3 regions of the Salinicola sp. LHM genome follow, and region 1 is predicted to be linked to each of the others. Evidence: predicted binding sites of a transcription regulator. Region 1 holds the regulator's gene; each other region holds the start of a gene.

What was found. The regulator FNR, encoded in region 1, switches genes on or off when oxygen is low (the NO sensors DNR and NnrR bind a similar motif). The targets are predictions, from matches to a motif close to TTGATNTANATCAA.
Region 2: a site for FNR is predicted at 5,339-5,352, ahead of R5R73_RS11740 (Hsp20/alpha crystallin family protein). Genes of this name have one in related genera too.
Region 3: a site for FNR is predicted at 5,525-5,538, ahead of kdgD (5-dehydro-4-deoxyglucarate dehydratase). Genes of this name have one in related genera too.

Annotation. Positions count from the first base shown of each region.
Region 1 is NZ_CP140261.1:3,925,456-3,933,007, forward strand. It holds gene R5R73_RS17875 (MFS transporter) at 1-2,196, opposite strand, end outside; gene fnr (fumarate/nitrate reduction transcriptional regulator Fnr) at 2,492-3,298, shown strand; gene trmB (tRNA (guanosine(46)-N7)-methyltransferase TrmB) at 3,356-4,084, opposite strand; gene R5R73_RS17890 (thiazole synthase) at 4,160-4,957, opposite strand; gene thiS (sulfur carrier protein ThiS) at 4,989-5,189, opposite strand; gene R5R73_RS17900 (alanine/glycine:cation symporter family protein) at 5,258-6,754, opposite strand; gene R5R73_RS17905 (DUF423 domain-containing protein) at 6,944-7,330, shown strand; gene R5R73_RS17910 (PaaI family thioesterase) at 7,359-7,552, opposite strand, start outside.
Region 2 is NZ_CP140261.1:2,561,850-2,569,401, reverse strand. It holds gene R5R73_RS11760 (hypothetical protein) at 82-228, opposite strand; partial or broken gene R5R73_RS11755 (cyclic nucleotide-binding domain-containing protein) at 518-745, opposite strand; gene glgP (alpha-glucan family phosphorylase) at 1,274-3,799, shown strand; gene R5R73_RS11745 (NAD(P)-dependent alcohol dehydrogenase) at 4,042-5,115, opposite strand; gene R5R73_RS11740 (Hsp20/alpha crystallin family protein) at 5,431-5,847, shown strand; gene R5R73_RS11735 (ABC transporter permease) at 5,913-7,028, opposite strand; gene rbbA (ribosome-associated ATPase/putative transporter RbbA) at 7,030-7,552, opposite strand, start outside.
Region 3 is NZ_CP140261.1:150,204-157,755, reverse strand. It holds gene pnp (polyribonucleotide nucleotidyltransferase) at 1-1,076, opposite strand, end outside; gene R5R73_RS00700 (aldehyde dehydrogenase (NADP(+))) at 1,296-2,873, opposite strand; gene R5R73_RS00695 (enolase C-terminal domain-like protein) at 3,034-4,389, opposite strand; gene kdgD (5-dehydro-4-deoxyglucarate dehydratase) at 4,504-5,421, opposite strand; gene R5R73_RS00685 (amidase) at 5,748-7,232, shown strand; gene R5R73_RS00680 (SLC13 family permease) at 7,410-7,552, opposite strand, start outside.

The DNA.
Region 1 (7,552 bases):
GCCGCCCAGCGGCCGGGCCAGCGCACCGACCAGCGGGCCGAGAAAGGCGTAGCGGGTTGGGTCGACCGCGGGAAACTGCATGCCGGACAGCAACGGAAAACCGGCGGCAAAGCCCATGAAGCTGCCGAAGGTGCCCAGATAGAGCCAGCACATCAGCCAGTTGTGCTTGCGCTTGAAGATCACCGCCTGATCGCGGAACGAGGACTTGGCGGCAGCGATATCGTTCATGCCGAACCAGGCCGCCAGCGCCGCGATGACGATGAACGGCACCCAGATGAAGGCGGCATTCTGCAGCCAGATCTCCTGGCCCTCGGCAGCGCCTGTCATCGCCGTCTGCGGCGCGCCGGCCATCGGCCCCAGCACGCTGCCGGCGATCACCAGCGGGCCAACCAGTTGCAGTACCGAAACGCCCAGATTGCCCAGCCCCGCGTTCAATCCCATGGCAGTGCCCTTCTGGGTCTGGGGGAAGAAAAAGCTGATATTGGCCATGCTCGACGCGAAGTTACCGCCGCCGAAGCCGCACAGCAGGGCGAGAATCAGCATCACGCTGTAGGGCGTTTCAACGTGCTGCAGCGCCACGCCGATCCACAGGCACGGCAGCAGTAGTGATGCGGTGGAAATCGCCGTCCAGCGCCGGCCGCCGAAGATCGGCACCATGAAGCTATAGAAAATGCGCAGCGTCGCGCCGGACAGCGACGGCAATGCCGCTAGCCAGAACAGCTGATTGGGCGTGTAGGGAAAGCCAAATGTCGGCAGCTTGACCACCAGGATCGACCAGACCGACCACACGGCAAAGGCCAGCAGCAGGTTGGGAATCGAGATCCACAGGTTGCGCCGGGCAATGCGGCGCCCGGTGCGCGCCCAGAAGCCAGCATCCTCCGGGTGCCACTCGTTGAGCACGAAGCCTTTCGGTGCCGCCAGTTCGGGCAGGTCGGTGCTCGGCCGGTGCGCAGCCCATTCGTCGCGCTCGGCCCGGCGGATGGCGTAGTGCATCCAGCCCAGCGCACCGGCCACGATGATGAACATCAGCATGAAGCAGCTCTGCCAGATGCCGACCACGTCGTTGAGCATGCCGAAGGTCAGCGGCAGGAAGAAACCGCCCAGCCCGCCAACCATGCCAACCACACCGCCCACCGCGCCGACATGCTGCGGATAGTAGACGGGGATGTGCTTGAAGACCGCCGCCATGCCCAGCGACATGAAAAAGCCCAGCACGAAGATCAGCGCAATGAAGGCCGGCAACCCTACCGACAGCGAGAAATCGACCTCGCCGCGCACGCCTTCGATCGCATAGTGGGCGGACGGATAGCTGAGCAGAAACAGGCAGGCCACGGCCACGCCGAACGTCCAGTACATCACCCGCCGCGCACCGATCCGATCGGCCAGCCAGCCGCCGAGGATGCGAAACAGCGAGGCCGGCACCGAGAACAGCGCGGCAACGACCCCCGCCGTGGTCAGGCTCAGGCCGTAGACGTTCATCAGATACAGCGGCAGCCACAATGCCAGCGCGACAAAGCCGCCGAAGGTGCAGAAGTAGTACAGCGAGAAGCGCCATACGCGCAGCTCGGCCAGGGGCGCAAGCTGATCGCACAGCGGCACCCGCTGCCGTGCCCGTTCGTCGCGCAGCGGATCGTTCTTGGCCAGCATGATGAAGGCCACGCCCATGGCGGCCAGCACCGTGGCGTAGATCAGTGCCGTCGTCTGCCAGCCCAGCGCGACGAGCAAAAACGGTGCGACGAAGTTGGTCACCGCCGCACCGACGTTGCCGGCGCCGAAGATACCCAGTGCCGTGCCTTGCTGCGCGGCGGGAAACCACGCCGATACATAGGCCACGCCGACGATGAACGAACCGCCGGCCAGCCCCACCCCCAGCGCTGCCAGCAACAGCATGGCGTAGCTGGAAGTAAAGGTAAGCAGGTAGACGCAGGCGGCGGAGGTCAGCATCACCAGTCCAAACACCCAGCGCCCGCCGAAGCGGTCGGTCCAGATACCGAGCAGCAACCGGCTGATCGAACCGGTCAGCACCGGCGTTGCCATCAACAGGCCCAGTTGCGTGTCGGACAACCCCAGCTCCTGCTTGATACGCAGGCCAATGATCGAGAAGATTGTCCACACCGCGAAGCACAGCGTGAAGGCCAGGGTCGAGAGCCCCAGCGCGCGCTGTCGGTCACGGTGGGGCAATGCCACGGAAGTCATCACGATAGTTCCCCTTATGCCAAGCGAGGCTGACAGGGACTACTTTCTCGTCTGAGGACGGCGGCCTTTTTGACTCAGGTCAATTTTTGTAAAAATACTTTACGTTGGTAAACGTAGGGCCAGGGCTAGCCATAAGATCTAGAAGATACCGACGAACAGCGACGGTCAGTAAAGCGGTTGACACGCTACGCTGGCAGGCCTCGTCATATCGGCCGCAGAAGCAGGCATGTTATGCTGCGTTTCCTTACTGCCGCCACGCCATGCTGATCCGCGAATCGTCTCCGGGAGTCATGTCATGCCCATTCCCAGCATCGGATCGAAATACACCCGCTTCCATCGTACCTGCTGCCAGACCTGCAGCTTGAGCGCACTGTGTTTACCGCTGGCGCTGGATGTCCAGGACATGGACCAGTTCAACGCCATCATTCGCCGCCGCGCGCCGCTCAAGAAGGGCGAAGCGCTATTCTGCCAAGGCAGTTCCTTTTCCAGCGTGTTTGCCGTTCGCTCCGGTAGCCTCAAGCAGGTGACGCTCGATCAGAATGGCGAAGAGCAGGTCACCCATTTCTACCTGCCCAGTGAGTTGGTCGGCCTCGACAGCATCAATGAACAGCGGCATCCGGGCTATGTTATCGCGCTCGAGAGAACATCGGTGTGCGAGATCCCCTTCGATCATCTCGATAGCCTTGCCGAACACATCCCGCAGCTTCGCCTGCAGCTGTTACGCAGCATGAGCAAGGAGATGAGCGATGATCGCCGCATGATGCGTCTTTTATCGCGCAAAATCGCCGATGAACGCCTGGCAAGCTTCTTCATCAATCTCGCCATGCGCTTTCAACGCTGCGGCTATTCACCGTACAGCTTCCGCCTGCCGATGACGCGTACCGATATCGGCAACTACCTCGGTCTTGCCGTGGAAACCGTCAGCCGCATCCTGGGTCGCTTCCAGCAGCAGCAACTGATGGCGATCCAGGGCCGCGAGATACATATTCTCGATCTCGAAGCACTCAACACCCTTGCCGAAACGCAGGGGTGTCAACTCGATCAGGTCCGCACGCAGGCAAGCCTTGACGCCTCGGTATCAAGCCTTGACGCCTCGGTATGAAGAAACGTTGCATCGACATGACCGAAACGGAGTCCGTTCGCGAGCAACTGCCGCCTCTCAAACGCGCCGGTAGATGAGATCCCAGACGCCGTGACCCAGGCGCTCGCCGCGCTGTTCGAACTTGGTCAGCGGGCGGAAATCGGGGCGTTCGACGAACGGCGCCGTCTCGGCCGGCGCGGTGTTGACGAATCCCGGCGCCTCGGCTATCACCTCCGCCATGAACTCGGCGTAGGCCTGCCAGTCGGTCGCCATGTGCAGCTTGCCGCCCGGCTCGAGGCGGGAACGCACCAGCTCGACGAACGGCAACTGCACGATACGCCGCTTGTGATGTTTCTTCTTGGGCCACGGGTCGGGGAAGAAGAGCTGCAGCGTGTCGATGCTCGCTTCCGGCAGGCAGTCCGCCAGCACAGCGAGCGCGTCCTCGCGATAGACGCGGAGGTTGGTGAGCCCGCGCTTGTCGGCCTCGTCGAGCAGCTTGCCCACGCCGGGCGCGTGGACCTCGATGCCGATGAAGTCCGTCTCGGGATGCGTCTCGGCCTGCTCGACCAGCGACTTGCCCATGCCGAAGCCGATCTCCACCACGCAGGGCGCCTTGCGGCCGAACAGCTGCTCGAGATTCTGGCGGCCGTCGGCCAGCGTCAGCCCCCACTTGGGCCAGATCTCCTTCAGGCCACGCTCCTGCGCCGCCGTCATGCGTCCGGCGCGCAGCACGTAACTCTTGATGCCACGGCGCACGGGCGCCTCTTCGGCGGGGGATTGGGTATCGGGCGTCGTCTTGTCAGTCATGCGGAGGAGTCAACAGGGCAAGTAAAGGGAATGGCCGCTGGCTGGCAGCGGCCCTACGGGAGTCGACCGGAAGGCTCAGGCGTTGATCCGCCCGGCGAACGGCGAAGAAGGGCTGGCGCTCTGGCGGCGCGGCATGCGTTCGGCGAGAAACGCTTCGCGCCCGGCTTCGATCGCCTTGCGCATGGCGTGAGCCATCATCACCGGATGTTTGGCGTGGGCGATGGCGGAGTTCATCAGCACGCCATCGCAGCCCATCTCCATCGCCAGCGCCGCGTCGGAAGCCGTGCCGATGCCGGCATCGACCAGCACCGGCACCTCAGCGTGCTCGATGATGAGTGCCAGCGTCGCCGGATTGAGCAGGCCGTTGCCGGAGCCGATCAGCGACCCCAGCGGCATCACCGCGCAGCAGCCGCGCTTCTCCAGTTCCTTGGCCACGATCGGATCGTCGCTGGTGTAGACCATCACGTCGAAGCCGTCGTTGACCAGGGTCTCGGCGGCAGCCAGCGTCTCGACCACGTTGGGATAGAGCGTCTTCTCGTCGCCCAGCACTTCGAGCTTGACCAGGTTGTGGCCGTCGAGCAGTTCGCGGGCGAGCTTGCAGGTCCGCACGGCGTCCTTGGCGGTGTAGCAGCCGGCGGTGTTGGGCAGCAGCGTGTAGCGCGAAGGCGATATCGCATCGAGCAGGTTGGGCTCGTCCGGGTTCTGGCCCAGGTTGGTCCGGCGGACCGCGAACGTCACCACATCGGCAGCGCTGGCCTCGATGGCCGCGGCGGTTTCGTCGAAGTCGCGGTATTTACCGGTACCGACCAGCAATCGAGACGCAAAGCGGCGTCCGGCCACGATCAGCGGGGTGTCCTGGATCAGCTGAGACATGAATGACTCCTGGTCATGGATCTGGCAGGGATCAACCCCCGCCGATGGCATGCACGATCTCCACGCTGTCGCCGTCGTTCAGGCGTGTCTGCGCGTGCAGGCTGCGTGGCACGATCTCTTCGTTGACTTCGATGGCGATGCGCCGCCCCGTCAGGCCGAGCGTATCGACCAGCTGGGCCAGCGTCTGCTCGCCATCGAGCTGGCGGGGTTCACCGTTGAGCTGAATCTGCATGGCGGCCTCCCTGAAGCAGATCTCGAGGAGGCGCATTGTAGCGCCTCGAGGAGAAGCAGGCATCCCGGTCAGGCGTCGCGCGCGACTCGGTCGGTGCTTTCGCGTGCAGGCCAGACGTCGGCGTCGACCTGTTCGGGGCGCTTCAGCACCTGCTTGGGATCGAACGTCGGCTCATGCACGCCCGCCTTGCGCTGACGCTCGTAATCCTTGAGCACGCGCAGCGCGATCGGGCACAGCAGCAGAATCGCGATGAGGTTGGTCGTGGCCATCAGCCCCATGGCGAGATCGGCGAAATCCCACACGAACTGCAGCTGCGCCACGGAACCGATCATCACCATCGCCAGCACCGCAATTCGCAGGACCGAGACGGCGGCCTTGGCACGGCCCCGGAACAGATATTCGATATTGATCTGCGAGTAGGAAAAGTTGGCGATGATCGAGGTGAACGCGAACAGGAAGATGGCGATCGCGATGAAGATCTCGCCGAAGCTGCCAAGGTGATCGACCATCGCGTCCTGGGTCAACTGGATGCCGACGATGTCCTGGCCCGGCGAGGTGCTCATCAGGCGCTCGTAGACGCCGGAGAGCAGAATCACCACCGCCGTGCAGCTGCAGATCACCAGGGTATCGATGAATACGCCGAAGGACTGCACCAGCCCCTGCGCCGCCGGATGCTTGACGTCGGCCTGGGCGGCGGCGTTGGGCGCCGAGCCCATGCCCGCCTCGTTGGAGAACAGGCCACGCTTGATGCCGTTTTCCATCGCGATCTTGATGGTGTAGCCGACAGCGCCGCCCACTGCCGGGCCATAGCCGAAGGCGCTCTTGACGATCAGTTCCAGCATGGCGGGCACTTCGCCGATGTTCACCACCAGCACGTACAGCGCCACCAGGAAGTACCCGATGGCCATGATCGGCACGATCTTCTCGGCGGTGCGCGCCACGGACTTGAGCCCGCCGTAGATCACCAGCGCAGTGATGATCACCAGCGCGACGCCGGTCACCCAGTTGGGGATCGAGAATGCCTGGGACAGGCCCTGCGCGATGGTGTTGGACTGCGCGCCGTTGAAGGCCAGGCCATAGGCGATCAGCAGGAAGATCGCGAACAGCACGCTCATCCAGCGCTGCCCCAGCGCCCGTTCGATGTAGTAAGCGGGGCCGCCGCGGAAGACGCCGTCCTCGTTGCGCTTCTTGTAGGTCTGGGCCAGCGTCGACTCGATGAACGAGGTCGCGAAGCCGACCAGTGCCGTCATCCACATCCAGAAGATCGCCCCGGGACCGCCAACCCACAGTGCGATCGCCACGCCTGCCAGATTACCGGTGCCGACCCGGGCCGCCAGCGAGGTCGCGAAGGCCTGAAAGCCGCTGACGCCACTGCCGGAACCGCGGCTGTTGAAGGTGACGCGAGCCATGTGACCGAACAGCCGGAACTGCATGAAGCGCGTGAGCACAGTGAACAGAAGCCCGGCACCCAGCAGCAGATAAAGCAGAATATAGGTCCAGACGAATTCGCTGATCGGAGTCATGATCGCGTAGACCGCGTCGTGAAGCGTGTTGATGAATTCCATTTCGGAGATCCTTATGGATAACGATGATGTCGCAAGCGCTGCAGGGCGGCTGCCGAGGCGGCTTTTTACGCGCTAGACTAGCGGGCGTCAATTCTGCGGCTGAGGCCCCTAGGGATGGCTGACGCTTCACGCACGGCCGCGCCGGACGCCAACATCCCTAAAGCATAGTCGCCACCAAGGAGTCGCAACATGCATCAAAAGTGGGCATGGAGTTTCGCTGCCTTGAGCGGCTTCATCGTCGTCGCCGCTGGCGCCTTTGGCGCACATGCGCTGAGCAATACGCTCTCTCCGCGCAATCTCGAAGTCTTCCATACCGCCGTACGCTACCAGGCCTGGCACACGCTGGCCGTCATGGCCGTTCTCGCCTGGCAGGGGCAACGCGCCCTGCGAGGGCAGATGCTGGCCGTCGGACTCTGGTTCGCGGGAATGGTGCTGTTCAGCGGCTCGCTCTATGCGCTCGTGCTCAGCGGCACGAAACCGCTGGGAATCGTCACGCCCTTCGGCGGTTTGCTATTGATGGCGGGCTGGCTGGTGCTGGCGTGGAGCGCCTGGCGTCAGCGACCGGCTACGGCGTAGATCGAGGCGTCTTCCATGGGCCAGCGCTTCAATCATCCCGATCCGGCAGCACGTAGGTCGCGGTGACCAGCGCCACGGGCTCGTCGTCGCCGGTGGAAAAGAGCTGGACCTCGCCTACCGCGAGGCGCTGGCCGAGCTTGAGAATGCGTGCGTTGGCGATCAGATCCCGGTCGCTGCGCGCACGCCGCAGAAAATGGCAGTTGAGATTGCTGGTCACCGCCA
Region 2 (7,552 bases), 1.4 Mb from region 1:
CTTAAAGAAAGCTTAAAGGGACCGAAAGCTTATCGAGATGCCGGCCATTCTGGCGCGCTGCGCGAAGCGGCCACCGCCGGGCTAACGCTGGTGGGCGACGGTGGATCTGGTCCGGCAGTGAGCGGTCTGGGAGCGTTGATAGAGGATCTCGGGCTGCAGAATGCGAAGCTCCCGACCCTCGAGCGCTATCAGGGACTGCTGCTGCAACCGGCCGAGAATGCGGCTCACCGTTTCGAGGGCGAGCCCCAGATAATTGCCGATATCGGTTGCGGGACATCGGCAAACGGAAGCGCTCGGGGGAATAACCGTAACGCTCGAAACGCCGTGCCAGATCCAGTAGAAAGCTCGCCATTCGCTCGTCGGCGCTCTTGCAGGTCAGCAACCGGATCAGTCGGTGCTCGTCGCTCATGACGCGGCTCATGCTGCGATAGAGCTGGTTGCGCAACTCCGGCATGCGCTCGGCGAGTGTGTCCAGCTGGTGAAAGGGGATCTCGCAGGCCGTCGACCGTTCCAGGGCGATGATGAATCCCGCGTGGCTCCCTTCCTCGATACTTTCCAGTCCCATCAGCTCGCCCGGCAAGTGAAAATGACTGATCTGTTCCTCGCCATCCTGATCGAGCACGACCTGCTTGAAGCTCCCGGAACGAACCGCAAAGATCTGCGTGAAAGTCTCCCCCTGACGGCAGAGCACTTCGCCACGCACCAGCGGCGCCCGGCGCTTGATGATGGCATCGAAGTCTTCCATGGCCTGCGTGTTCAGCGCCAGGGGCAAACATAACGAACTGAGGCTGCAAGTACGACAGTGAGTACCGGGACCGGGGCGGCAAGAGCCGCCAATGGGTGATACCGACATGACGCCACCCCTCGCTTCGTGACTTGTTGACGTATCGAATCTGGCCTTGTGGCAGGGAAACGCCTTGCGCGAATCTGCTGCGTAACGGCGGTAGTAGAGCGAGAAAAGGCAGGGAGTTCAACAGTGATGATGTAAGCGTGCTGTCGCCGCGGACAGGGTTTGTTTACATTCGGCAAACCGAACGGTTACGGAGCGCTCGTCGCTCGATCAGAGGCTTTGATCGTCATCGTCATTCCTTCCCCCGAGCTGTCTTTCCCGCGACCGGCAGCGCGCGGAATTGATCCCGGTCAAGCCGTGGTTTCCGGCAGCGATTTACTCTTCGATAGTGGCTATCCACACTCTCCGATGGGTGACCATCGATCCGACAATGGCGGCGTTCCGTATCGAGCATTTCGGTTGGGTAGTGAAGGAGCATGCACCGTGACATCACCGTACGAACTGCCTGGGGCGGCTATCGAGGGTTTCGATACCCTGGTCGAGCTGGCGCTGGATCTGAGCGGGACGTGGAAGCATGCCACCGACAGGATATGGCGGGAGCTGGATACCACTCTCTGGAATCTGACGCACAACCCCTGGGCGGTGCTGCAGACGGTATCGCACGAGAAACTCGCCCGGACGCTGGCCGATCCGGAGTTTCGAAACCGGCTGGATCAGTTGGCACGTCTCGGGCGCGAGCAGCATGTCGGCCCCAGTTGGTTCGAGCAGAATCACCCCGAGGCGCCTTTCACCGCCGTGGCCTACTTCAGCATGGAATTCATGGTCAGCGAGGCCCTGCCGATCTATTCCGGTGGGTTGGGCAACGTGGCCGGCGATCATCTCAAGGCAGCGAGTGATCTCGGCGTCCCGATCATCGGCATCGGGTTGCTCTACCAGCAGGGCTATTTCCGTCAACTGATCGACAGCGACGGTAATCAACACGCGCTGTATCCCTACAACGATCCCGGCCAGTTGCCCATCATGCCGCTGCGCACCGCGAATGGCGAATGGCTGCGCCTGCAGATCGTGCTGCCGGGCTACTCGGTATGGCTACGGGCCTGGCAGGCCCGCATCGGGCGGGTGACGCTCTATCTGCTGGACAGCAACGACATCGCCAATTATCCCGCCCACCGCGGCATCACCAGTGAACTCTATGGCGGCGATGCCGAGCTCCGGCTCAAGCAGGAGATGGTGCTGGGCATCGGCGGCTGGCGCTTGCTCGAAGCGCTCGATCTGCATCCGCAGGTCTGCCATCTCAATGAGGGTCATGCGGCGCTGGTCGTACTGGAACGGGCGCGCAGCTACATGCAGCGCACCGGCACCGACTTCGAGACGGCACTGACCATTACCCGTGCCGGCAATCTCTTCACCACCCATACCGCGGTCGCCGCCGGCTTCGACCGGTTTTCTCCCGCGCTGATCGCGCAGTACCTGCAGCACTACACCGAACAGCAGCTGAAGATTCCGCTGGCCGAGCTGCTGGCGCTGGGGCGCAGCCGCCCAGAGGATGATGACGAACCTTTCAACATGGCGTGGCTCGCCTGCCGGGGCAGCGGCTTCATCAACGGGGTCAGCCAGCTGCATGCCAGGGTCAGTCGTCATATCTTCCAGCCGCTGTTTCCCCGTTGGCCGACGCCGGAGCTGCCCATCGCTCACGTCACCAATGGCGTCCACATGCCGAGCTGGGATTCGGCGCCGGCCGACGCGCTCTGGACCCGCGCCTGCGGCAAGGGTCGCTGGCTGGGATGCAGCGAGCCGCTGGCGATGAGCATTCGTCACCTCGATGATGCCACCCTGTGGCAGTTTCGGGCCGCGGCCAACCGGGAACTCGTCGAGCAGCTTCGTGAGCGACTGGCACACCAGCTGGCGACGGCTGGTGCAACGCCGGAGGCCATCGAGAGCGCCCGGCAGGTGTTCGAACCGCAAATCATGATATTGGGTTTCGCCCGACGCTTTGCCACCTACAAGCGACCCAACCTGCTGCTTCACGATCCGCAGCGCCTGAAGGCGTTGCTGACCCATCCCGAACGCCCGATGCAGCTGGTACTGGCCGGCAAGGCACATCCGGCGGACAGGACAGGGCAGGCGCTGATCCAGCAGTGGGTGCGGTTCATTCGAGAGGAGAATGTCGGCCATCGGGTGGTGTTCCTGGCCGACTACAACATGCAGCTCACCGAACAGCTGGTCCAGGGCGTCGACGTGTGGCTCAATACCCCGCGGCGCCCGTGGGAAGCCTGCGGCACCAGCGGCATGAAGGTATTGGTCAACGGGGGGCTCAATCTTTCCGAGCTGGATGGCTGGTGGGCCGAAGCCTATGCCCCCGAGGTGGGATGGGCGTTGGGCGATGGTCGCGAGCACGCGGACGACCCCGGCTACGATGCCCAGGAGGCCGAAGCGCTCTATCACCTGCTCGAGCACGAGGTGCTGCCCGCCTTCTATGCCCGCAACGAAGCGGATATCCCGGTGGGCTGGGTGGCACGCATGCGCGAAAGCATGGCACGGCTGACGCCGCTGTATTCCACCAACCGATCGCTTTCCCAGTATGTGGAGCAGTACTACATTCCCCTGGCCGAAGCCTGGCATGGCCGCGTAGCCGATGACGGCGCCCGGGGACGCCGGATCGTGAATCGTCGCCGACAACTGGATCGGCACTGGTCCGAAGTCGCCTTCGAATCGGTGGAGACGGAAAGCGATGGCCATCAGCATCGATTCCGGGCGCGCGTCTCGCTGGGCAAGCTCACTCCGGAGGCGCTTCTGGTCGAGCTCTATGCCGATGGCGTCAGTGGAAGAGCCGCGATTTGTCAGCCGATGATCCAGAACGTGGACTTTTCTCGCAGCGGCGAGGCGATCTACGAAACCCGGATCACCAGTCACCGGCCGGTGACCGATTTTACCGTGCGGCTGCGCCCCGCCCCCATCGACCTGCTCAGTATTCTCGAAGACCCCCGGATTCTGTGGCAGGGCGGCTAGGCTTTGTCTGAAAACTGCCTGCGCTCGGCCATACGGCGTTAAAAATCGGCTCAAAGTACTCATTTACACCGCGTAAACTCCGTCTTTTCACCGATTTTTGCCTTGTCTGACCTTCGCTCGACGACTCTTCAGACAAAACCTAGGGAATTCGGGTAGAAAAGAAGCGATGAAATGCCCGGCTCATCGCTTGATGGCGTTGCGATAGAGCCGGGCCTTCGCGGACGATCGTCTGCCGCTGCACGTCACGGAGTGATGGCGACCTTCAACACGCCGTCACGCTGGTGCGCGAACAGGTCGTAGGCCTCGACGATATCGTCCAGGGCATAGCGGTGCGTGACCAGCGAGGCCGTATCGATCCGGCCGGCCTTGACGATGTCGAGCAGCCGGCGCATGCGCTCCTTCCCGCCCGGGCACAGGGACGTGACGATGCGATGATCGCCGAGACCGGCGCAGAAGGCGTCGAGCGGTATGGTCAGATCCCCGGAATAGACGCCGAGACTGGAGAGCGTGCCGCCGGGCTTGAGCACCCGCAGGGCAGCCTCGAAGGTGGTCTGGGTGCCCAGCGCCTCGATGGCGGCATCGACGCCACGACCGCCGGTCAGGCGAAGGATTTCGCTGACGACATCGACCTGATGGAAATTCAAGGTGATGTCGGCGCCCATGTGGCGAGAGATATCCAGCCGCTGATCGATACCGTCGACGACGATGATGCAGCTGGCGCCGCGCAGCCGGGCGCCGGCAGTGGCGCAGAGTCCGATCGGGCCCTGGGCGAAGATCGCGACGGTATCACCGATGCCGATATTGGCGCTTTCGGCCCCGACGAAGCCGGTCGACATGATGTCGGGACACATCAGCACCTGTTCGTCGCTGAGCCCATCCGGGATCGGGGCCAAGTTGGCCTGGGCATCGGGCACCAGCGCGTATTCGGCCTGCACCCCGTCGATGGTGTTGCCGAAACGCCAGCCGCCCATCGGCTTGTAGCCATGGCCCTGGCAGCCACCATCCTGGGCCGGATGGCCGTCCTGGCAGGCGTAGGAGGTAAAGCCGGGGCAGATCGCGCCGGCAATCACCCGCTGCCCCACGTGATAGCCGCGCACGTTGTCGCCCAGCTCCACGATGGTGCCTACCGGCTCATGGCCGATGGTCAGTCCGGGTTTGACCGGATATTCGCCCTTCATGATGTGCACGTCGGTACCGCAGATGGTGGTGGTCGTGATGCGCAGTAAGGCGTCATTGGGGCCGATGGGGGGTATCGGCTTTTCGGTCAGCTCGATGCGACCGGGCTCGACATAGATGGCAGCTTTCATCGTGGACATGGGTATCTCCTTCGTCTGGTGGACGCTATCGGTAATGACCATGGTGACGAAGTCAGTATCCGCCGGATTGCAGACAGCGGCTTGATTCAGATCAAGCTTGAGCAGGTCGAAAGGAAACGATGGGATCGAAGCGATCTTTACCGATGGATATCAACTATTTGCGGATTCATCGGCCGCGGAAGATGTTACAGGCGAAGCGATCGGCTCGCTTTCTTCAGGAACCTTGACCCAGGTCAAGCTTGGATTCGTGCGGCGGTACACACTGATACCCGGCTTCGGCCATTGTCATCGTCTTGAACAGGGAGCGCACAGGCCATGGAACTCACCACCTGGAATCCTTTCCACGAAATGGAAGCCTTCTTCGATCGCTACAACCGCAACCGTCCGGCGACATCTCGCGATGTCTGGGCGCCGACGGTGAATATCAGCGAGACGGAAAAGGAATACCTCATTACGGCGGAACTGGCGGGAATCGACAGCAAGCATGTCGAGATCACCGTACAGAATAATGTGCTAACGCTCAGGGGCGAACGGCACGACACGAAAGAGAGTAAGGACACCAAACGCCATCTGATCGAAACCAGCTTTGGTCGCTTTTCGCGGAGTTTCTCGCTGCCATCCGATGTCATCGAGGAGCGAATCAGCGCCAAGGGCAAGGACGGCATGTTGACCATTCATGTGCCGAAGGCGGAAATCGCCCCGGCCAAGAAGATCACAGTGAAGGCGGAATGAGCAGGAAGCTCTAAAGCGCAGGATTGCCGCATCGTCGAGCAGACGATGCGGCTTTTTTTATGGTTTCAGGCAAGCGAGCGCCGCAGTCGGAGCAGGGCGACGAGGAAAAAGGCCATACCGATCAGGGTCAGCGCCAGCAGTTGCGGCCAGACGGTTGCCAGGCCGGCATCACGGAACAGAATGTTCTGCCCGAACGCCACGAAGTGGGTGGTCGGCGTCAGCAGCATGAGGTTCTGCACCACCTCCGGCATGCTCTCTCGCGGGGTCATGCCGCCTGAAAGAACCCGTAGCGGAATCAGCGTCAGGATGATCAGCAGTCCCAACTGCGGCATCGAGCGGGAGACGGTACCGAAGAAGATGCCCATCGAGGTGGTGGCGAACAGGTGCAGTATCGCGCCGATCAGAAATAGCGTCATCGAGCCTTGCAGCGGTACGCCCAGCCAGCCACCGACGACGAAGCGCAGCGACAGGAGCGCGGCGACCAGCACCACCAGCCCCATCGACCATACCTTGGCCGCCATGATCTCGAACGGCGTCACCGGCATGACCAGCAAATGCTCGATAGTGCCGTGTTCGCGCTCGCGGATGAGTGCCGCGCCGGTCAGGATGATCGACAGCATGGTGATCTGGTTGATGACCTCGTTGACGGCGCCGAACCAGGATTGGATGAGGTTGGGGTTGTATCGGGTACGAATCACCGCCTGCACAGGATGTGCCGATGGCATGTCGCTGTGCTGCAGGAATGACGCGACCTCGTCGTCGATGATCTGCTGGATGTGTCCGGCGCCGGTGAAGGCCTGGCTGATCTGGGTGGCATCGACATTCAACTGGATCGAGGGCTGCCGGCCGCGCAGCAGGTCATGCTGGAAGTCGGGCGGAAAGTCGAGGGTGAAGGTATAGCGCCCCTTGTCCATGCCGATGTCCATGTCGGCATGGTCGGTCAGCACTGGCTCGAGGAAGTAGGGCAGCTGAAAGGCGTCGATGATGCGTTGCGTGATGGGCGAGCGATCCTCGTCGACCACCGCGATACTGGCCCGGTGGGGCGTTTCCGGAATGCCGTTGGCGCTGGAGTAGACGCTCAGCGTGAAGGTGTAGGCGATCAGCAGGAGCATCGCCGGATCGCGGGCCAGGGTGCGCAGCTCCTTGATGCCCAGTTGCAGGATGTTCGAGAGCGTACTCAACTCATTTTTCCTGCTTCTTCAGGCCGGCCACGCTGGCCAGCAACAGCAGCGGAGACGTGACCAGCAGCGCCAGGAAACTCGGCCATAGCTCGGCGGCGCCGAGCGCCTTGGAGAAAATGCCGCGAGTGATGATGAGGAAGTGGCTGGTCGGGTAGAGATGCCCGATCACCGCGGAAGCACCTTCCAGGGCGGAGACGGGATACAGCAGGCCCGAAAACTGGATTGCCGGAACGACGGTGCCGATGGCCGTGCCAAACACGGCGGCGATCTGGCTGTTGAACAGTGCCGAAACCAGCAACCCGAAGCCGGTGGCGCAGAACACATAGAGCAGGGCCGCCACGCTGAGCATCGCCAGGCTGCCCTTGAGCGGCACGCCGAAGACGAAGACCGAGAGCAATACCAGCAGGAAGAAGTTGAGCATTCCCATGACCACGTAAGGCAGCTGCTTGCCGAGCAGGAACTCCAGGCGGGTGACCGGGGTGACGTAGAAGTTGGTGATCGAACCCAGCTCCTTCTCCCTGACG
Region 3 (7,552 bases), 450 kb from region 1:
GTACCCAGCGTGGCAACGACGATGGCCTGGGTTTCGCCGCGGGTGAACAGCGCCGAACCGTGGGTGCGCGGCAGCACGCCGACGTTGATGTCCAGCGGGCGCACGGTCTTGTGATCGCGACCGTCGATACGCGGCTCGCCGGCAATGACGCGACGACGCACGGTGTGCTTCTCGAGGCTGGCCAGCGCACCGCTGACTTCATCGGCGCTGAACTGCGGCGCGTCGCCACTGGCCAGCTGCTCGATCGCCTTGGCGCGAATCTCGGCCAGCGCATCCTGGCGCGCCATCTTGTCGGTGATGCGATAGGCCTCGCCCACGGCGGACTCGAAGCTGCCGGCGACGGCTTCCTTGAGCGCCACGTTGGCGGCGGCCGGCTGCCAGTCCCACTTCGGCTTGCCGGCTTCACTGACCAGAGACTTGATCGCGTCGATCGCGACCTGCATTTCCTGATGCGCGTAGAGCACCGCGCCCAGCATCTCGTCTTCGGTCAACTCCTGGGCTTCGGACTCGACCATCAGCACGGCCTTGTCGGTACCCGCCACGACCATGTTGAGTTCGGAAGTGTCCAGTTCCTCGACCGTGGGGTTGAGGAAATAGCCACGTGATTCCGTGAAGCCGACACGCGCCGCACCGATGGGACCGCTGAACGGCAGGCCGGAGATCGCCAGCGCCGCGGAGGTGCCGATCATCGCGGCGATGTCGGGGTCCTGGTTACGATCGGCGGAGAGCACGGTGCAGATGACCTGCACTTCGTTCATGAAACCTTTCGGAAACAGCGGGCGGATCGGCCGGTCGATCAGACGCGAGGTCAGCGTCTCTTTCTCGGTCGGACGCCCTTCGCGCTTGAAGAAGCCACCCGGGATCTTGCCCACGGAGTAGGTCTTCTCCTGGTAGTGCACGGAGAGCGGGAAAAAATCCTGGCCGGGCTTGAGATCCTTGCGGCCGACCACGGTACACAACACCACAGTGTCGTCCATGGTGACCAGCACAGCGCCGGTGGCTTGGCGCGCAACGCGCCCGGTTTCTAGGGTGACGGTACTCGAACCGTACTGGAACGTGGTCTGAACCGGATTCACGGGCTTTCCTTGACTTGTCGAATTCATTGGGGTCGTTTGACTCGGCGCTCATTCTAGGCGTTCGTGAAGGATAGAGCTACCAGTGGCCAATCTTGGTCTCCTGTCGGCCGGTGCCGGAAAGCGCCGTCTTACAAACGCAAGAACCCCTGCCCTGAGGGCAGAGGTTCTTGTTCTGGGCGACCGGGCCATCGACGACGGCCCGGCCTTGCCGGCGACGACTTACGCTTCGCGCTTGCCGTCGACCAGGCGCCGCAGTTTCAGCGGGTTGTCATGCTTGATCGCTTCCGGCAGCAGCGCGTCCGGCAGATCCTGATAGCAGACCGGGCGCAGGAAGCGGAAGATCGCCGCGGTGCCCACGGATGTCGTGCGAGAATCGGAAGTCGCCGGGAACGGCCCGCCGTGAACCATGGCATCGCACACTTCCACCCCGGTCGGCCAGCCGTTGACCATGATACGGCCCGCCTTGCGCTCGAGGATCGGCAGCAGTGCCCTGGCGGCATCCAGATCGGCATCGTCCATCTGCAGCGTGGCGGTCAACTGGCCTTCCAGATGCTCGGCCACCTGCTTGAGTTCGGCCGCGTCGGCGCATTCCACGACCAGCGACGTCGAACCGAAGACTTCTTCCTGCAGCGCATCGCTGCTCAGGAAGTCCTGGGCTGAAGCCAGGAACAGGCCGGTCTGGCACTGGTTGGGGCCTTCGCCCTTCTGGCCGCGCGCCACTTCCTTCGCCTTGCCACTGCCTGCCAGGGTACTGACGCCATTTTCGTAGGCATCGAAGATACCCGGCGTGAGCATGGTCTGCGCAGCGCTGCCCTTGACCGCCTCGCTGGCAGCGTTGACGAAGGCATCAAGCTCCGGGCCCTTGATCGCGATCACCAGCCCGGGATTGGTGCAGAACTGGCCGGCGCCCATGTTGAGCGAAGCGACGAACGCCTTGCCCATCTCCTCGCCCCGCGCCTTCAGCGCTGCCGGCAGCGGGAAGACCGGATTGATGGAGCTCATTTCGGCGTAGAACGGAATCGGCTCGGGACGCGACTGCGCCGCCTTCCACAGCGCCAGGCCGCCACTGCGCGAACCGGTGAAGCCGGCCGCCTTGATACGCGGATCGGTGACCAGCGCGGTGCCGACTTCGCGACCGGAGCCGTACATCAGCGAGAACACGCCTTCCGGCAGGCCGCACTTCTTGACCGCCGCCTGAATGGCGCGACCCACCAGCTCGCTAGTGCCCGGATGCGCGCCGTGCGCCTTGACGATCACCGGGCAGCCGGCGGCCAGCGCCGATGCGGTATCGCCACCGGCGACGGAGAACGCCAGCGGGAAGTTGCTGGCACCGAACACCACGACCGGGCCCAGCGCGATGTGGCGCTGACGCAGGTCGACCCGCGGCATCGGCTGGCGGTCCGGCAGCGCCGGGTCGATACGGACATCGAGCCACTCGCCGGCGCGCACGGTCTTGGCGAACAGGCGCAACTGGCCGCAGGTACGGCCCCGCTCGCCCTGGATACGACCCTGCGGCAGGCCGGACTCGGCCACGGCACGCTCGATCAGGTCATCACCGATCGCTTCGATCTCGTCGGCAACGGTTTCCAGAAACGTGGCGCGCTCCTCCAGCGAGGTTTCGCGATAGCTGTCGAAGGCGCTCCACGCCAGTTCGCAGGCGCGATCGACTTCGGTCTGAGTGCCACCGGGATAGCTCGGATCCAAGCGCTCGTTGGTCGCCGGATTGATCGCCTGGATCGGATCGCGACTACCCTTGACGGCCTGCTGACCGATCAGCATTTCACCTGTCAGATTCATGTTGCCTCCTGCAGTGATGGTGGATACTCATTCATCTTCCGGCATTAGGCCGGATGCAACTTGTCTTTCACCCGCTTTGGCATCGTGTCTCGACATCGTGACCGAGCGGGATCGTTCCCGCCGAGCAATCCTGACTACATGCGTCCACCGCACGGCCATTTCAACGTACCAGCGCCGGACGCTTGGGATCGAACTGCCAGCCATCGATCAGATACTGCATTGCCATCGCATCGTTGCGACCACCGGCCGGCAGGCTGCGATAGAGTGCGTTGGCCTGCTCGATCTGTTCCATGTCGACCTCGATACCCAGCCCGGGAGCGTCGGTCACCGCGACCTTGCCATCGACGATCTGCGGCGACTCGCGCGTCAGGCGGGCATCGCCCTCCTGCCAGATCCAGTGGGTATCCAGTGCGGTGGTGCGGCCGACGGCCGCCGCCCCGACCTGGGCGAACATCGCCAGCGAGATATCGAAGTGATTGTTGGAGTGCGAGCCCCAGGTCATGCCATGGTCCTGGCACAGCTGGGAGACACGCACCGCGCCGGAAAGCGTCCAGAAGTGCGGATCGGCCAGCGGAATGTCGACCGAACGCAGCATCAGTGCATGAGCCATCTCGCGCCAGTTGGTGGCCACCATGTTGGTGGCGACCGGCAATCCGGTGGCATGGCGGAACTCGGCCAGGATCTCGCGACCGGAGAAGCCCTGCTCCGCCCCGCAAGGATCCTCGGCATAGGCGATGACGCCGTGCAGGTTCTTGCAAAGGCGGATCGCCTCCTTCAACGACCACGCGCCGTTGGGATCGATCGTCACTCGCGCCTCGGGAAACGCATTGTGCAACGCCGTGACCGCTTCGATTTCCTGCTCGCCCGGCAGCGCGCCGCCCTTGAGCTTGAAATCCCTGAAACCGTAGCGATCGTGGGCCGCCTCGGCCAGCTCGACGATACGCTGCGGCGTCATTGCCGCTTCGTCGCGCAGGCGGTACCAGTCGTGGCTGGCGTCCTCGGTTCCGCGACGCTCAGTACCACGACGATAGCCCAGCGGGGTGGCGTGACCATCGCCGATGAAGAACAGATAGCCCAGCACCTCGACGCTATCGCGCTGCTTGCCGTCGCCCAGCAACTCGGCCACCGGCACGTCGAGGAACTTGCCAAACAGATCGAGCAGAGCGGCTTCGAGCGCCGCCACCGCATTGACACGCAGCTCGAAGGTCCAGGAACCCTTGCCGAAATCCTCGAAATCGGCGCCACGACCGGCGGAGTGCAGCGATGCCACCATCGAGCGCAGCTTGCCGATGGGCTGGCCGATCACCAGTGGGCGCGCCTGCTCCAGAGAGCGCTGGATCGTCTCGCCACCCGGCGCTTCGCCCACGCCGACATTACCGGCACTGTCTTCGAGGAGGATCAGGTTGCGGGTGAAGTAAGGCGAATGTGCACCACCGATATTGAGCAACATGCTGTCGCGACCGGCGACCGGAATGACCTGCATATCGGTGATGGTAGGCGTGCCATGACTCGGCATTGAAATCCTCCGTCGGCAATACGGGCGCGCGCTGCACAGTCGAGGCCCAGCGCCCAGAGATAACCAGGGCGGTCTCGAGACCGCCCCGTCTTGTCAATCAGCGCATCAATCGGCTCAGAGCGCGTTGGCTTTTTCGATCAACTGCTTGAGCGTGGCCCGCTCTTTCTCGTTGGGCATGGTCAGCGGCGCACGCACGTCGCCACCCGGATAACCGACCAGGTCGGCACCGGCCTTGATCAGACTGACGGCATAGCCTTTCTGGGTATCGCGCATAGTGACGAACGGAATGAAGAACTCGCGAGTCGCCTGACGCACGAACTCGCTGTTGCCCTTGCGCAGCTCCTTGTAGAACTTCACGGCCATGTCCGGCACGAAGTTGAACACCGCGGAAGAATAGGTGCTGACGCCAATGGCCAGATAGGCTTCGGCAATGATCTCGGCCGTCGGCACGCCACCAACGTAGGCGAGGCGATCGCCCAGCGTCTTGATGATGATGTTGAGCGCCTGCATGTCGCCCTTGCCGTCTTTCAGGCCGACCAAGTTCGGGCAGCGATCGGCCAATGCCTGAACGGCATTGACGGTGAGATAGCCGTTGGCACGGTTGTAGTAGATCACGTTGAGGTCGGTGGAATCGCAGACGCTGGCGGCGTACTCGACGATGCCGGATTCCGGGCACTCGGTCAGGTACGGCGGCATCAGCAGAATGCCATCGGCGCCCGCTTCTTGGGCGGCCTTGGCGTGCGCCTTGGCGAGTTCGGCACTCTGGCCGGCGCTGGCGATGACCGGCACATGCCCACCGATGGTTTCCACGGCGACTTTGACGATTTCGCGGTATTCATCGATGGTGATGTTGAAGAATTCGCCAGTGCCGCCAGCCACGAAAAGGGCGGAAACTTCATACTCCTTCAGCCACAGCAGGCGGCGACGGTAGCTTTCGACATCGAACTTGCCGTTGGCATCGAAATCAGTCACCGGAAACGACAGCAAACCGTCAGTGATAGAGGCAACGACCGCTTGTTTGGAAAAATTCACCTAGCTTCCCCTCATCGTGGATTAACGTCAATCTGCCATGCAATCGTTCGACCGCTTGATCTAACCGGGCAAACAGAAAGAGGACAATATTCTAATTGCAATGTTGTCATACATCATACTGGTAGCGCCGTTAGACCTTAGCAGCATTCGTGTGGCAACCGCCCTACAGCCACGAGCCTCTAGATGACGCCCGTCTGCTGGGTGAGTTTCCGGCAGCTTCCAGGGGCCGAGCCTGAATGCAGACGAGCCCGAAAAGCCGCAGTGGCGTGCCAGCCACGCCACTGCGGTATGCTGATCGACACCCTCTTTTGCCGGGATCTTTGCCGATGTCTAACGCTTCCGACCGCACGCCTGTCCGACCGCCGCTGAACGAGATCGTCACCTGGGACGCGACCAGGCTATCGCGGCACATCCATGATCGATCGGTCTCCTGTCGCGAGGTCATGACCGCCTACCTCGATCATATCGACGCCGTGAACCCTATCGTCAACGCCATCATCTCCCGCCGCGAGCGCGCCCCGTTGCTCGCCGAGGCCGAGCTCGCCGATCGCGAACTCGCTGCGGGGCAGTCGTGCGGCTGGATGCATGGCTTCCCGCAGGCGATCAAGGATCTCTCCGACGCCCAAGGCTTCCCGACGACCCAGGGTTCGCCACTGTTCTCCGGCCAGATCGCCCAGCAGGACAGCCTGATGAGCGAGCGCATGCGTGCAGCCGGCGCGATCTTCATCGGCAAGACCAATACGCCGGAATTCGGCCTGGGCTCGCAATCCTACAACCCGGTATTCGGCGCCACTCGCAACGCCTTCGATCCTTCGCGCACCGCCGGCGGCTCCAGCGGTGGCGCGGCGGCAGCGCTCGCCATGCGGATGCTGCCGGTCGCCGACGGCAGCGACATGATGGGCTCGTTGCGAAACCCCGCCGCCTTCAATCACGTGATCGGCTTTCGCCCTTCGTTCGGCCGCGTGCCCGGTCTCGTCGCCGACCCGTTCGGTCAACAGCTCGCCACCAACGGCCCGATGGGGCGAACCGTCGAAGACGTGGCCCGCCTGCTCGACACGCAGTCCGGCTTCGATCCACGCGTCCCGCTCTCGCTGGGGGAGCCGCTGATTCCCGACGGCAGCAGCGTCTCCGGCGCTCTCGACCGCGACGTTCACGGGTTGCGGATCGGCTGGCTCGGCGACTGGCGGGGGCATCTGGCGATGGAAGCGGGCGTGCTCTCGCAATGCAGAGCGGCGCTGGACCGCTTCGCCCCGCTGGGCTGCGAGGTGGAAGCGATCGATCTGCCCTTCGACGCCGAGATGCTGTGGGAGAGCTGGACGACGCTGCGCCACTGGGCCGTCGCCGGCAACCTGGGGGCGCTCTACGTCGCCCCCGCCACCCGAGAGCACTTGAAGCCGGAAGCGCAGTGGGAGGTCGAACGCGGTCTGGCGCTCTCGGCGCAGGATATCCACGTGGCCAACGTCCAGCGTGGCGATGCCTACCGAGCCTGGAGCGCGCTGTTCGAGCGCTTCGACTACCTGGCCATGCCCAGCGCCCAGGTCTTTCCGTTCGATGTGGAGACGCACTGGCCGCGCGAGATCGCCGGGCGCACGATGGATACCTATCACCGCTGGATGGAAGTCGTGATTCCCGCCTCGATGCTCGGCGCTCCGACGATCAGCCTGCCGGCCGGACTCAACGACGCCGGCCTGCCGATGGGCTTTCAACTGATCGGCCGGCCCCGGGACGACTGGGGCGTGCTACAACTGGCGCGCGCCTTCGAGGCGGCCAGTGGCGATCTGGCGAGATTGCCGCCGACGCTGGGCGAATAGCCGGTCACGGGCAAAAAAAGAGGCGACGGGATTCCGTCGCCTCTATCCTTTCATTCGAACGTCTTCTTTTCTTTCATTCGGACGTCTTCGACTCATTCCAACATCTTCGATCCCACTGCTTCGATGCATCCAAACGGCGTCGATACCCGGGCGGCCCGCCGAGCCAACGCCGGTTTGCTAGAACACGAACGCCAACAGCAGGTTGAATACCAGCGCGGCGATGAAGCCGAGCGGTGCGGCACGGAACAGCAGCTTGGGCAGCAGGCCCGAGCGCGCTTCGTCCGTCGGGCAGGAGCCGAGGATCAGGCTGCCCCCGGAAG